Linked DNA regions of Candidatus Vesicomyosocius sp. SY067_SCS001. The protein of the gene in region 1 interacts with the protein of each later gene in a pairwise test. Links are inferred from orthologs where the notes say so. Each region holds a gene or a part of one and is shown on either strand. Other genes may lie near its edges.

The links. Proteins that work in one complex are often made in the same cells at the same time.
Region 2: the proteins of rlmB (region 1) and tsaE interact in binary tests that used the Escherichia coli proteins (3 or more experiments, as listed by UniProt). The link is inferred for Candidatus Vesicomyosocius sp. SY067_SCS001 from one-to-one orthologs.

What each region holds. Positions count from the first base shown.
Region 1 is NZ_CP054877.1:517,847-524,135, reverse strand. Bases 2,092-5,046 are described here. They hold rlmB (23S rRNA (guanosine(2251)-2'-O)-methyltransferase RlmB), read right to left. Parts: upstream 3,964-5,046; coding sequence 3,220-3,963; downstream 2,092-3,219. Other genes in these bases: HUW60_RS02465 (LPS-assembly protein LptD), read right to left, coding at 4,847-5,046; HUW60_RS02470 (peptidylprolyl isomerase), read right to left, coding at 3,964-4,845; HUW60_RS05055 (VWA-like domain-containing protein), read left to right, coding at 2,282-2,653; HUW60_RS05060 (vWA domain-containing protein), read left to right, coding at 2,092-2,289. Also shown: lipoyl(octanoyl) transferase LipB, read right to left, coding at 1-61; HUW60_RS02490 (HP0495 family protein), read right to left, coding at 68-346; more of HUW60_RS05060, read left to right, coding at 1,528-2,091; more of HUW60_RS02465, read right to left, coding at 5,047-6,289. UniProt on the Escherichia coli protein: Specifically methylates the ribose of guanosine 2251 in 23S rRNA.
Region 2 is NZ_CP054877.1:819,058-825,358, forward strand. What follows is about bases 2,045-5,011. They hold tsaE (tRNA (adenosine(37)-N6)-threonylcarbamoyltransferase complex ATPase subunit type 1 TsaE), read left to right. Parts: upstream 2,045-3,283; coding sequence 3,284-3,739; downstream 3,740-5,011. Other genes in these bases: HUW60_RS03945 (hypothetical protein), read right to left, coding at 2,045-2,272; HUW60_RS03950 (calcium/sodium antiporter), read left to right, coding at 2,334-3,287; HUW60_RS03960 (HesB/IscA family protein), read right to left, coding at 4,130-4,471; HUW60_RS03965 (cobyrinic acid a,c-diamide synthase CobB), read right to left, coding at 4,468-5,011. In the rest of the region: metF (methylenetetrahydrofolate reductase [NAD(P)H]), read left to right, coding at 1-434; HUW60_RS03935 (hypothetical protein), read right to left, coding at 447-890; HUW60_RS03940 (uroporphyrinogen-III synthase), read right to left, coding at 929-1,666; more of HUW60_RS03945, read right to left, coding at 1,679-2,044; more of HUW60_RS03965, read right to left, coding at 5,012-5,844; nrfD (NrfD/PsrC family molybdoenzyme membrane anchor subunit), read right to left, coding at 5,872-6,301. UniProt on the Escherichia coli protein: Required for the formation of a threonylcarbamoyl group on adenosine at position 37 (t(6)A37) in tRNAs that read codons beginning with adenine.

The DNA of each region.
Region 1 (6,289 bases):
ATGTTTTCATCTTATCCCAGATGTTTAAATAGTCTTGACGCCCTAAATTGATAATACGCATAATAATTTATAAAACATAAGACACTAAATGGCAGTCTTTTAAATCTTGATTAATGGAATCTAATTGAATTTTACTGTTAGCAATAATACGGATGCTAAAAGATACATATTTACCTTTAGAACTGTACTTTTTTGTTATTTTATTAGGATTTAATTTGTGAGTGTGATGTTCAACAATAGCGCAAATTGTATTCTGAAACTTTTCACAATTTTTACCAAATATTTTAATAGAATAGTCGCAAGGAAAATTAAATGGAGTTTCTGAAGTAGAATTAACAGTAATCATATCAAATAATTTTATCTTTTATTACTGTAAAATAAAAATTATTTTAAATAATTTAAAAGTATTCATGCGTCCTGAAGAAGTTAGTAAAATTCTCAATAAAGAGTTAACATCGATAATACAAGGTTATCATACACCTGTTATGTTATGAGGGCCACCAGGATTTGGTAAATCTCAAATCATCTTTCAAATAGCAAGTAATAACAAAGTTAATATCATTGATATTCGCTTATCACAAATGGAACCTAGCGACCTTCGGGGTATACCGTTTAAAAATGGCAATTTAGTTGACTGGTCAGTGCCTTCATTATTGCCCGATTCAAAGCGTCATGGAGAGCAAGGTATTTTATTTCTTGATGAAATTACCCCTTAGCACCACCAACCGTATCAGCAGCGGCTTATCAACTCATTCTTGATCGTTGTTTAGGTGATTATATTGTGCCTAAAGGTTGGGTAATATTTGCTGCGGGTAATCGTCAAGGGGATAGGGGTATTACTTATTCAATGCCTGCACCTTTGGCAAATCGATTTTCGCATTTCGAATTGGATGTTAATTTGGATGATTGGATGACATGGGCATATAAGAATAACATTGATGAACGTATTATTGGCTTTTTACGTTATCGTCCTGAATATTTATTTGAGTTCAATTCTAAATACAATCCAACTGCTTTTCCCTCGCCAAGGACTTGGGAGTTTGTACATAGAGTCCTGAAAAAATTTGGTACTGATTTGTCTTTATTTAAGCAAGCTGCTATCGCTTGCGTTGGAAAAATTGCAGGAGTTGAAATTACCACATTTATTAAACACATATCTGATTTTCCTAATCTTAATGCTATTATTAATGGCGAAAGTGTTACAATTCCAAAAGAACTTGATTTGCAATATGTAATTTGTACAGCACTAGTAACCAAAGCAACTAGTCTTAAAGGTAGTAATAATGCTAAAAAAGCATGGGGTAATATTCTTAATTTTGCTAAAAATTTTCCTCAAAATGAGTTAGGTGTTATGCTAGTATTAGATATGCAACGAGCCATTGGTAAAGATATTTTTACTATCCCTGAATTTACTGATTGGGCAAATAAAATTTCTAATGTTATGTTTGACTAATATTTGATAATTTAATTTGTAAAGATAGTGATATTTAGTGTGCATTACAAGAATCAGTTATTAATGAAGATATTATGATTAATATTAATAAGCTTGATTTACAAGTAGTTAAAGCAAAATTAACTAAAGCGCGAACACAACTTATTCTTGACCAACCTTTTCTAGGTAATTTAGTGCTGAGATTGCCACTTAAAGCTGCTGGATCTTGGTGTAAAACTAGTGCAACCGATGCTAAAAGTTTTTACTACAATCCAAATTTTATTAACCAGCTTGATCATCATCAAACCAAGTTTGTTCTTATTCATGAAGTCCTACATTGTGCACTAATGCATTTTTCTCGTCGTGGTAATCGGCTTAAATATAAATGGGATTTAGCTTGTGATTTTGCCATTAACCCGCTTTTGGTAAAAGAAGGGTTTCATCCCCCACCTGGACTGTCTATTTTCCATAAATATCAAGGTATGATTGCAGAAGAAATTTACCCAATGATTGATGATAGTACTGATACTAAACCTATGGATCAACATTTATATGATGATAGTTCAAAGAATGATGAATTCTGTAAGGATAATCTACAAGATAATAGTAACGATAATTCAAATTCTTTTTACTTGGCAAATAAGCCTAGACCTTTAACATCTGTTGAAATTCAACAATTAAGTGGTAAGTGGCAGAAAAATCTTGCTTCAAGCGCACAACTTACACAACAAGCAGGAAAATTAAATAGTGAATTTATTAAATTATTTAATTTTTTCCTGCAACCTCAGTTTTCTTGGCAATCTTTACTATCACAATATATGTTTAGTTTTGTATGTGATGATTTTTCCTATGCTTAGACCATCACGTCGTAATGGCAACGCTATATTGCCGTCACTTAGATCTAGCCAAATTGATATTACTGTTGCTATTGATACTTCTGGTTCAATTTCTCAAAATGAGATTGACGAGTTTATAATAGAAATTAATGCCATTAAAAGTAATATGCGCGCCACAATTACATTAATTGCTTGCGATGAAAAAGTTAGTAAAGAACTGATATGGCGTTTTGAAGTTTGGGATGAGTTAATATTTCCAGTATCATTAGGTGGCGGTAAAGGTACTAATTTTAATCCTGTATTTAATCATGTTAACACGCAAGAAATCGCTTCTAGCGTGTTAATTTACTTTACTGATGCTAAAGGGAAAATTCCCAAAATATGAACTAAATTATCCAGTAATGTGGCTTATTAAAGGAAATAAAAATGTGCCATGGGGACATCGTATTCAATTAAATTAATAATATAAAAAATATTCCACAATCTGGGTTTGAAGGCACATTATTAAACATAACAAATGAAGGGGTAAGGGGATAAATATCATTTTGATAAGGTAAAATTACTGCATAATAGTGAGAAATTATGATCAAACTAGATGAATAATACTGACTAAATTATTTAGTCAGTATTATTCAAGATTTGTTTCTGTGTAATTATCAAGTTACTATTTATCTTTAAATACTACTACTAAGTGGTCATTTAGAACAAGTTAAATAACATTATTAATTTATTTAACTATCGATTAAAGTTACATTGTAAATTTATATTTAACAGCTTCTAAGATTAAATACATAATTCGTTTTAATTTGCTAATTTATCCCAGTCATTACTCTGATAATAGTCATTTAGTAGAAATTGCATTATATCCTATTAACTATTTTAACGACAGTAAGGTAAAATTAACAATTTCATTGTTAATGAAATATAAGTGCAATATTTGCATATCTAAAACTATAGAAAACGTTGTCTGTTTATCTCAAAAAGTGTTATCCCTGTAGCAACAGAAACGTTTAAACTTTCTACTTTCCCTTGCATAGGAATTTTAGCCAGTTGGTCGCAAGATTGTTTGGTTAATTTTTTAAGGCCAAAACCTTCAGATCCCATAATAATAGCATTTGGTGTAGTTAAATCTATTTGATAAATTAGGGTATTGGCAGAACTGTCTAAACCAATTACCCAAATATTTTGTTGTTGTAATGCTTTAATAGTACGCGATAGATTGGTTACTTGAAAAATTTTGATCTGATTAAGCGCGCCTGTAGAAGTTTTGTGTACTAATGCGCTGATGGACGCTGAACCATCTTTATTAATTACTACGCAATCAACCCCAGCTGCATGAGCACTACGCAAACAAGCGCCTAAATTCCTAGGGTCTTGAATAGAGTCTAGTATTAATATTAAACTAGTATTATCTAATTTAGACACGTAAGTAATTAGTTCATTTTGGTTAGGTAGGATAGGTAACAATATTTCAGCTGCAATACCTTGATGAGTTTGATGATTACTTAATTTATCTAGTTGTACTTTAGTACACTGTTGAATGTTAATACCAAAATTATTAATCTCAAAGATGAGAGCATTTAAACGCTTATCACATCGTGAATTTAGTATGAAAATCTTAATTAAATATTTAGGGTTAAATTTTAACTGAGCCTGAATAGCGTGAAATCCAGCAATGATGATTGATTTTGACATTTATAACTTATTGTAAAAGATCTTAATATAAGCTTCTTTCCTTATTTTTTTAACCCAATTATAGAAGTAAGTATCTTCTTTTTGGCGTATTAATTTATCTTTAAGCTCAACTAGATAGTTGTTAACACTGCGTTTATCAATAATTTTAATAATCCTCCAAACTTGTCCTATTCTAAATGGCTGTGATATTTCACCTATTAAAAGGCCTTTTAAACTCTGTTGAATAGCTTTTGGTAATTTTGATAAATTAAGCCAATTAGATTCACCGTTATTCTTATAAAAATTATCTTGCGAATAATTTTTTTTTAAAATAGAAAATGAATCACCTTTATTAATTCTCTCACTTAAATCAATCAAACGATCTTTAATCAAATGATCTGAATCTACTTGGTCAATAGAGTTAATGGTGATTTGCGCTATTCTTATTTGTTTCTCTAGCTTATTTAAATGATTAGGGATTTTAGATATTTGCTTACTTATTTCAACATCAGTAAGTTCAATATTAAGATTTTTAATAATAAAATGTTTAAGCCCTTCTAATGATAAGTTCTGTTTCACATGGTTAATAACCTTATCAAATTGAGGCAAAGATTGCAATTGCATTAAGCTCAAATCGTTATTTAAAGCAATATTATCTAACATACTATTAATCACATTTTCTTTTGGGACAATACTTAGTTGTTTAATTTTTTGTAATTGCAAGATTAAATCTATTTGTTGATTAACTAAAGCCAACTTTTGCGCTTTAGTATAGTTTGGTTTGATATCAATACTAATTTGATTAAAAGTGATCAAATCATCATTAACAATAGCAATAATACTATTAGGTATAGCAAATATATTAAATGAAAATAAACAAACTAATAATAAAGTTTTGTTCATTTTAAAAATTATTAAGATTGACTGAATAATTAGGTATATCTTCCTCTAAACGTTTATATAAATTTGAGGAAGTGGTGGCTAATCCTTTTAGTACTAGCTCAAATTTAGTCACATAATCATAATTATTTTCATTTAGATACTCTTTAAAGTACGCTAAACGTACCGCCCAACAACAAGATTCATAAGCAATACCCATGGTTTCTTTATTAATAGTTGAGTTACTAATAGATCCATTAATACCAGCAAACACATGTGTTTGCTGTGTTAATGGATAAGCGCTATATAATTCAACTGAATTATTGCCATTATCATCATAATGCGCCAAAGTTAAAAACTTTCTAGAATTTATAATAAAACTAATTGAACTATTACGCTTACTTATTTTATTAGTTATTGAATTATATTGTAGTGAATTATTAAAAGAAAAATCGCGCATCGTTAAATTAGCCGACATGGCAACATTAGAATATTTTTTTTGGCTAACCAAAGTGCCATTTTTACTCATACTCATGTTATCAAATTGATATGCTTGGGCTATTTTTAAACTTAAATAGGTGCTACCTGTTTCTTTATTAATAAAGTCTGACTCAAGCCCAAAAATAAGATCATTAGCGCTGGCAATCCTATCGATACCTGTAAATTTTTGTCCGGAAAACAAACTTTCATATAAATTATTTTTATAATCTGAATCAAAATTAGGCAATGTACTTTGGTCTTTTTTAGGTGTGTAATTGTATCCTAATCTTGGGATTAAAGTTTGGATTAAATGTGTATCAAATAAGAACGCTTTTCTTTCTAAGAAAAATTTAGAATTAAAGCCAAAACTAACAATATTTCGTTCTTGATGAACAGCATTATCCATTGTATAATTAGTTGTTGATAGTTTTAAACTTGGGGTAATTAAATAGTTTTTAGTTTTTAATGAGCGACTAAATTTTGTTTGCGCGTAAGTGCGAATCCCGGTTCTATTAGTTGTAGTATTTGAGTTTTTATGCGTAAATTTTGTACCAATTAATAAGAAATCAATATTATGTCCATCTAAACCTTTATATTCTTTATTAATAGATAACTCTGGTACACGCGTGTACGAAGCATTTCCATTGTTAATAAGTTGTTCTGATTCAACAAAAAAAGACATAGTTAAATTTTTTTTTTGGTTTTTGTAGGATAAATTAACATAAGATCGTAATTTTGAATCCGAAGTATTACTATGAGCAATTTCTTTAAAGTAATTCGGATCTGATACTCGATTAGTGATAATACTAAAATCAGTTTTAGTATTAAGTGATAAGTCTAATTTTGAATTTAATAGCCAACGTTTACTACTAGCAATTTTATCTTTATTTAATAAATAATGTCCCTCAATCTCAGAACGTCCATTACCTAAATAATTATTGTTAGTGATAAGTTGACGATATTTACCTTCAATTAAACTACCGCGACT
Region 2 (6,301 bases), 300 kb from region 1 along the record:
AAGTAGCAGCCTACCCTGAAATGCATCCACAAGCAAAAAATATAGAAAGTGATTTAACACACTTTGTTAACAAAGTTAAAGCAGGTGCAAATGGAGCAATTACACAATACTTCTATAATGCTGATGCCTATTTTAGATTCCAAGATGACGTGCAAAAACTAGGGATAAACATTCCAATCACACCAGGAATTATGCCTATTACCAATTATACTAAATTGCTTAATTTTTCTAGTATGTGTGGCGCACAAATTCCAAAATGGATTTTAGAACGACTTAAATTTTATGAAAATGATCTAGAATCACTTAATGATTTTGGATTTGATGTTGTTGCTAATTTATGCCAAACACTCAAGAACCAAGGTGTAAATAGCTTCCATTTTTATTCAATGAATCTCGTTGAACCATCTCTTAAATTAGCAAAAAACATAATATAAATTAATATATTCTCAATTTAAATTAGATTGTGTCTTAATCCAATATTGAAGTTTATGCAAAGACACTTTATCTTGAGTATGACAACATTTCTCAAATATATTTAAACGACTATACAATTCTTCAAGCACCATTGCATAGTGTTCATTTCTTAGCTTTTCTTTATATAGTTTAGATTTAAGTGCAGTAACAATATTGATTAATTTTTCTTCATTTTCTTGTTTAGTAAAATCATCTACGCCAGCTTTAAACATAGCATCAGACTTTATTTGTTGCATTTTTTGCATGTATTTATCTTGTTCTGAATGTAAACTTATCTTAGGGTAAGCTAACCTAATACTATCCGTTGTTACATAGCCCTCGTGAGTTTGTAACTTACCCAAATTAATTTGTGTTTGAATATGAGCACGACTTACGCCAAGTTTACGTGCTGCTTGTGAAACGCTTAATTTAATCACACTTTCTCTCCAAAAAACCATTAAAGATAGCTGATAAATTAACTACATTTTACTGGTTTGTCAAGTGTATTAAGATTCATTAATACTGAAATAATACCATTATTACTGGTATTTGGAGTAACTAATACTTTATCAAACTCAATTGAATTGACATAAATTTTGATCCTTTCACTCAAAACGACCAATAAATAGTTTTTCAATTTATCAACATGATTAATTTGATTAACTATTTTTATTAGAGATTTCATATTATCTATACTGGTAATACTAATAACACCTTCTCTACTTAACAAGAATTTATCAAGAGATTGACAATGTAAGTGACTAATATCACAGCAAACACGTTCATATACCTCAACATATTCAACTTGATTTCCTTGCTTAATCAAACCTTGCTTTAAGGTCTCTCTACCACCCCTACCCCTAAAAATTAAAATTGTTTTACCATTCAACTGGGTTACACTATCAAGTTCTAACAGAGCTTCGCTAGAAGCCTTATTTTTAGGAAAATCATTAATAATAATATTATTTTCACTCAACTTTTTAGCAGTAGCACTACCCACTGCTAAAACCTGCTGATAACTAATCTTCTTCAGAATCTTTAATCCATATTCAACAGCATTAGCACTAATAAAAATAATCACATCATAATGATTTTTTTCTGATCTAATATCGATAGGGTGAAGCTTTAAAGTTGGGAAAAAAAGTGGATTATTACCGCTTTTAACCACCATATTTTGTAGTTCTTCTACTTGTAAAGCTGGTCTAGTCAACATTACATTCACTGACTAAAACCCTAATATTTCAGCAATAATTCGTATTTTATTCAATGTTTCACTTTCTGCATACTTACAAATAAGTACAATTTTAGTATTAACTAACGATACATCTTGTAAAAAATTTCTAATTTGTTTTTCATCCAAAATATTAGAAGTATAAAGAATAGGAAATTGAGTAAAATAAAAATATTTATTTGTTATTAGCTTGGTATTTAAATCAAACTTAAGTTTTTTATCAGACTGAAAACATAATTTATAATCACTTAATATTTTCATTACTTCATTACTTGGTTGTTCATCCAGTTCACAAAATAAATTAAATTGAGATCGATATTGATGGATTGGTTGCAGTAGCAATATAAGCAAAGGTATCTCTAATAACTGTGTCTGTTCAATATATACAACTAATTCGAACACCTCATCTGACTCTTTCAATTCTATAAATATCTGTTCAAGATCCTCCTTAGTATCAATTTTTAAAGATAATGCTTTGAATAAGGTTGAATAATAATCAAACCGCCATTCATTAGGTAAATCATCAGGATAAAAATCGTCAAGCAAATCTAAGTCACTACGACCAATTAATAATTCTGTTTTATTCATTTGGTTTTATATGTCTTTATAATAAAATAAAAGTTTTATACAAAGATCTATTTATTAAAAAATGCCAGATATTCTACTACCAATTATTGCCTTGTTATCAGGATTTACACTTTTAATTTGGAGTGCGGATAAATTTACTGAAAATGGGGTAAAAATTGCTAATATTTTTAAAATATCACCCTTTATTATTGGGATAATCATATTAGGATTTGGCACTAGTATACCTGAAATATTAATATCAGCACTTGCCGCTATAAAAGGTAATACAGGACTTAGTATTGGCAATGCAGTTGGTTCTAATATTTTTAATATTTCCCTAATATTAGGTATTAGCGCAATTATTTCCCCAATTAACATACAATGGGATATCTTAAAAAAAGAATGGTTATTTTTAATGATTACTACACTTTGTGCAGGATTTTTGTTATATGATTATCGCCTTGATTTTAAAGATGGTTTGATTTTATCATCTTTATTAGTTTTATTTTTTGCTTATATCTTTAAACAAGCAAAAAATAAAACACATCATAATTTTGATGAATTTAAACATAATATCAATAAGAATCAAATTAAAAAAACTCAGATAATTCTAATTATAAGCTTAACGATTTTGGTCTCTAGCGCAGAACTTATAGCCTGGGGTGGTGTAGAAGTAGCTAAAATATTTGGTATTTCAGATCTTATTATTGGGCTTAGCATTATAGCTCTAGGAACTAGCTTACCAGAACTAGCGGTATCAATCTCAAGCGTTTTGAAAAAACAATATACAATGGTGGTTGGCAATATAATCGGCTCTAACATATTTAACACTATTGCTGTATTAGCTATACCAGGATTAATCCATCCATCAGATGTACCAATTGAAGTTATAAATAGAGACTATCCACTCATGTTATTATTGACTATTTTATTGTTTGTTATTTCTTACAAGTTTAGCAAAAAACATATTATTAATCGTTTTGGAGGGTTTTTTCTTGTTGGTATATTTAGTCTTTATATGTATCAATTATTATGAAATTAACTCTTAACAATGAGTCTGATACTTATCATATTGCACATCAATTAGCTCAGTGTACTCAGTTAGTTGATAGTTGCATTGTTATTTATTTAGAAGGTGATTTAGGAGTTGGAAAGACTACATTTGCTAGAGGTTTTATCCAGTTCTATGGATTTGATCAAGTTAAAAGCCCTACCTATTCTCTTGTAGAAAGCTATATCAATGATAAAATCAATATTCACCACTTTGATTGTTATCGATTAGGCGATGCACAAGAGTTAGAATATATTGGTATTCGAGAATATTTAGCACCTGGGCATATTCAGTTGATTGAATGGGCAGAATTAGGCAAAGGTATAATTGCGCCAACAGATATGATAATTAAAATAACTGATGATTTAGATAAGCATGAACTACAAATAACAACTCATACACAAGTTGGTAATCAACTACTTGCATGCATCAACTGATAGAAACTTTTTCCAATAAAATTTATTTATCTTTGTTACAAACAATAGAAACACATTGTTTATTAAACCAGTACCTGAATAAACTAAAACTACAATTGATATTAAAGATGACTAAAATTTTATAGAATTACCCTAAAAAAATCATGATATCCATAAACAGAAATTAGAATTTTAAGATAAACTGAATAAAAACAACCCTTTACATAAAAACAAAAAAAAAGATTCTATTATTTTAATTATGCCATAAACTTCCTCTATGTTAGCTATAACTACATTTATTATTCATCTTTAAGATGAATAATAACTTAAAATTCAAAAGAACAAGATTAATATTGCTAACGCAATTTATTATTATAGGTATTTTAAATTATTACAAATAAATCTTATAAGCTACTTGTTATTTAACTTATCAGGTGCACATTCCTTTTCTGGTGGTTCATAATTTGGATCGTTTGGGTTCATAAATACAAAATGATAATCGCTATTTTTATCTATCTGGTCAAAATCCACCACCATACCTTCAAGTAATACTTTTTGATCATAAGCAAAAATATACTCAATACCATTAGATTTAAGGTGGATATCGCTGTCATTACGATCATCAAAACCCATAAAATATTGAAAACCATCATCAGTTTTATCGACAAAAAAGCGAATCAAAAGTCCTTTATTTTCTGGATTATGAGTTGATAAAATGATTTCATCCGACGCCTTTTTTGTAATTATAATCATAGCTCCTGTTCTTTAACCTTATTTATAAAATCCACAAATTGTATAACCCATTCATTACTCGCTACATTATGCAAATGTGTGTATGAAGCCAAAAGATTATACTTCATAATACCATCAAACTTATTACTCACACCTACACCACGCAAAACATTAAAAGCATAGCGTGTATTGGAATTAATATTTTTAAGCTTTGAGTAGTGAAATTCATGTGCATAAATATGCTTAGATACTCCAGACCAACAATGCTCATCGGTTGGTTCTAACTCAACATAACCTCTACCAATAGGCTTAGACATCATATAACTATCTGCATCAATTATACCAATCATTGAATAAGTTTCTTTATTATTAGTAATGCTATTGGTTAAATACATTAAACCACCACACTCTACATACGTTGGTAAATTGTGTTCTATTTTAGTTTTAATATCTTCTAATAAGGATTGATTAGCATTTAACGCCTCAAGTTGCATTTCTGGAAAACCACCACCGATAAACAACCCATCACATATTGGCAAATTATTATCTTTAAGTGTATCAAAGTATTTTATACTAACGCCTAATGACTCAAATTTATCCAAATCATCCTGATAATAAAAATTAAACACAGCATCTTTAGCAATAGCAATAATGATTTTTTCCTTAATTGTATTGACATTTGTATATGTGTTAATAATTTTATTATTGGACTTAACGCAATTAAAGTCCAATAATATATTAAGATCAACTTGATCAGTAATAATATTAGCAACTTTTTTGATAAAAATTTGCGATTGTGATGTTTCGTTAGCAGGCATTAATCCTAAATGACGCTCATCAATTATTAATGCTTTAGAACGACGTATACAGCCTAACACATGAATATCAGTGTAATAATTAATAGCCTGTATCAATTTTGATTCATGACGCTCACTAGCTACTTTATTTAAGATAACACCAGCAATATTTATCTCTTTATCAAATACTTGATAACCACTAAGCAGTGGTGCAACACCACGGGTAATACCTGTACTGTCAATCACTAATATCACAGGAGTCATTAATAATTTAGCAAGATCGGCGTTAGCATCACCACCAGTAACACTCATACCATCAAACAAACCTTTATTTCCTTCAATAATATCAATATCACTATTTGAACTTTGGTTTTGATACAACTGGATTATTTCATCATCAGTCATGTTATAAAAATCTAAATTATAACAAGGGTTTCCACTGGCTTTAGAAAGCCAAATAGGGTCAATATAATCAGGCCCTTTTTTAAAAGTCTGGACATTTAAAGATTGTTGTTTAAATGCAGCACATAATCCTAAACTAATAACAGTTTTTCCTGATGATTTATGAGCAGCAGATAAATAAAACGATAAAGACATTAATATCTACTTAATTTTAATATAAAACTATCCTTTATGATATGAATCAGTCAAATCATCTTCCAAACTCTCCGGTAAGAATGCTAAAAATTTAACTAAAAATGTAACTATAATGATTGCTAAAGCAATACCACCAATACCAAGAAAAATTTCTGGTAATGAAACTAAATATTGAGCAATATCACCATAACCCTCTAAAATCTCCTTGCCTGGAAATAACTCCATTGGATAAGCCTGACCCCCAATGATAATAACGTATAATTGGACAAACCCACCAATAATAATTAACACAGAAGACAAACCTAACATTGAACGATCTCCTTTAGTAAAAGGATGATAAATCAATACCATGGGAACAATACCACCCAAAATAATTTGACCATACCAAAATAATTTTGTATAAATACCACCATCAAAAAGAATAAAGTTCTCAATACCAGCATTTTCTGCTAAGTAC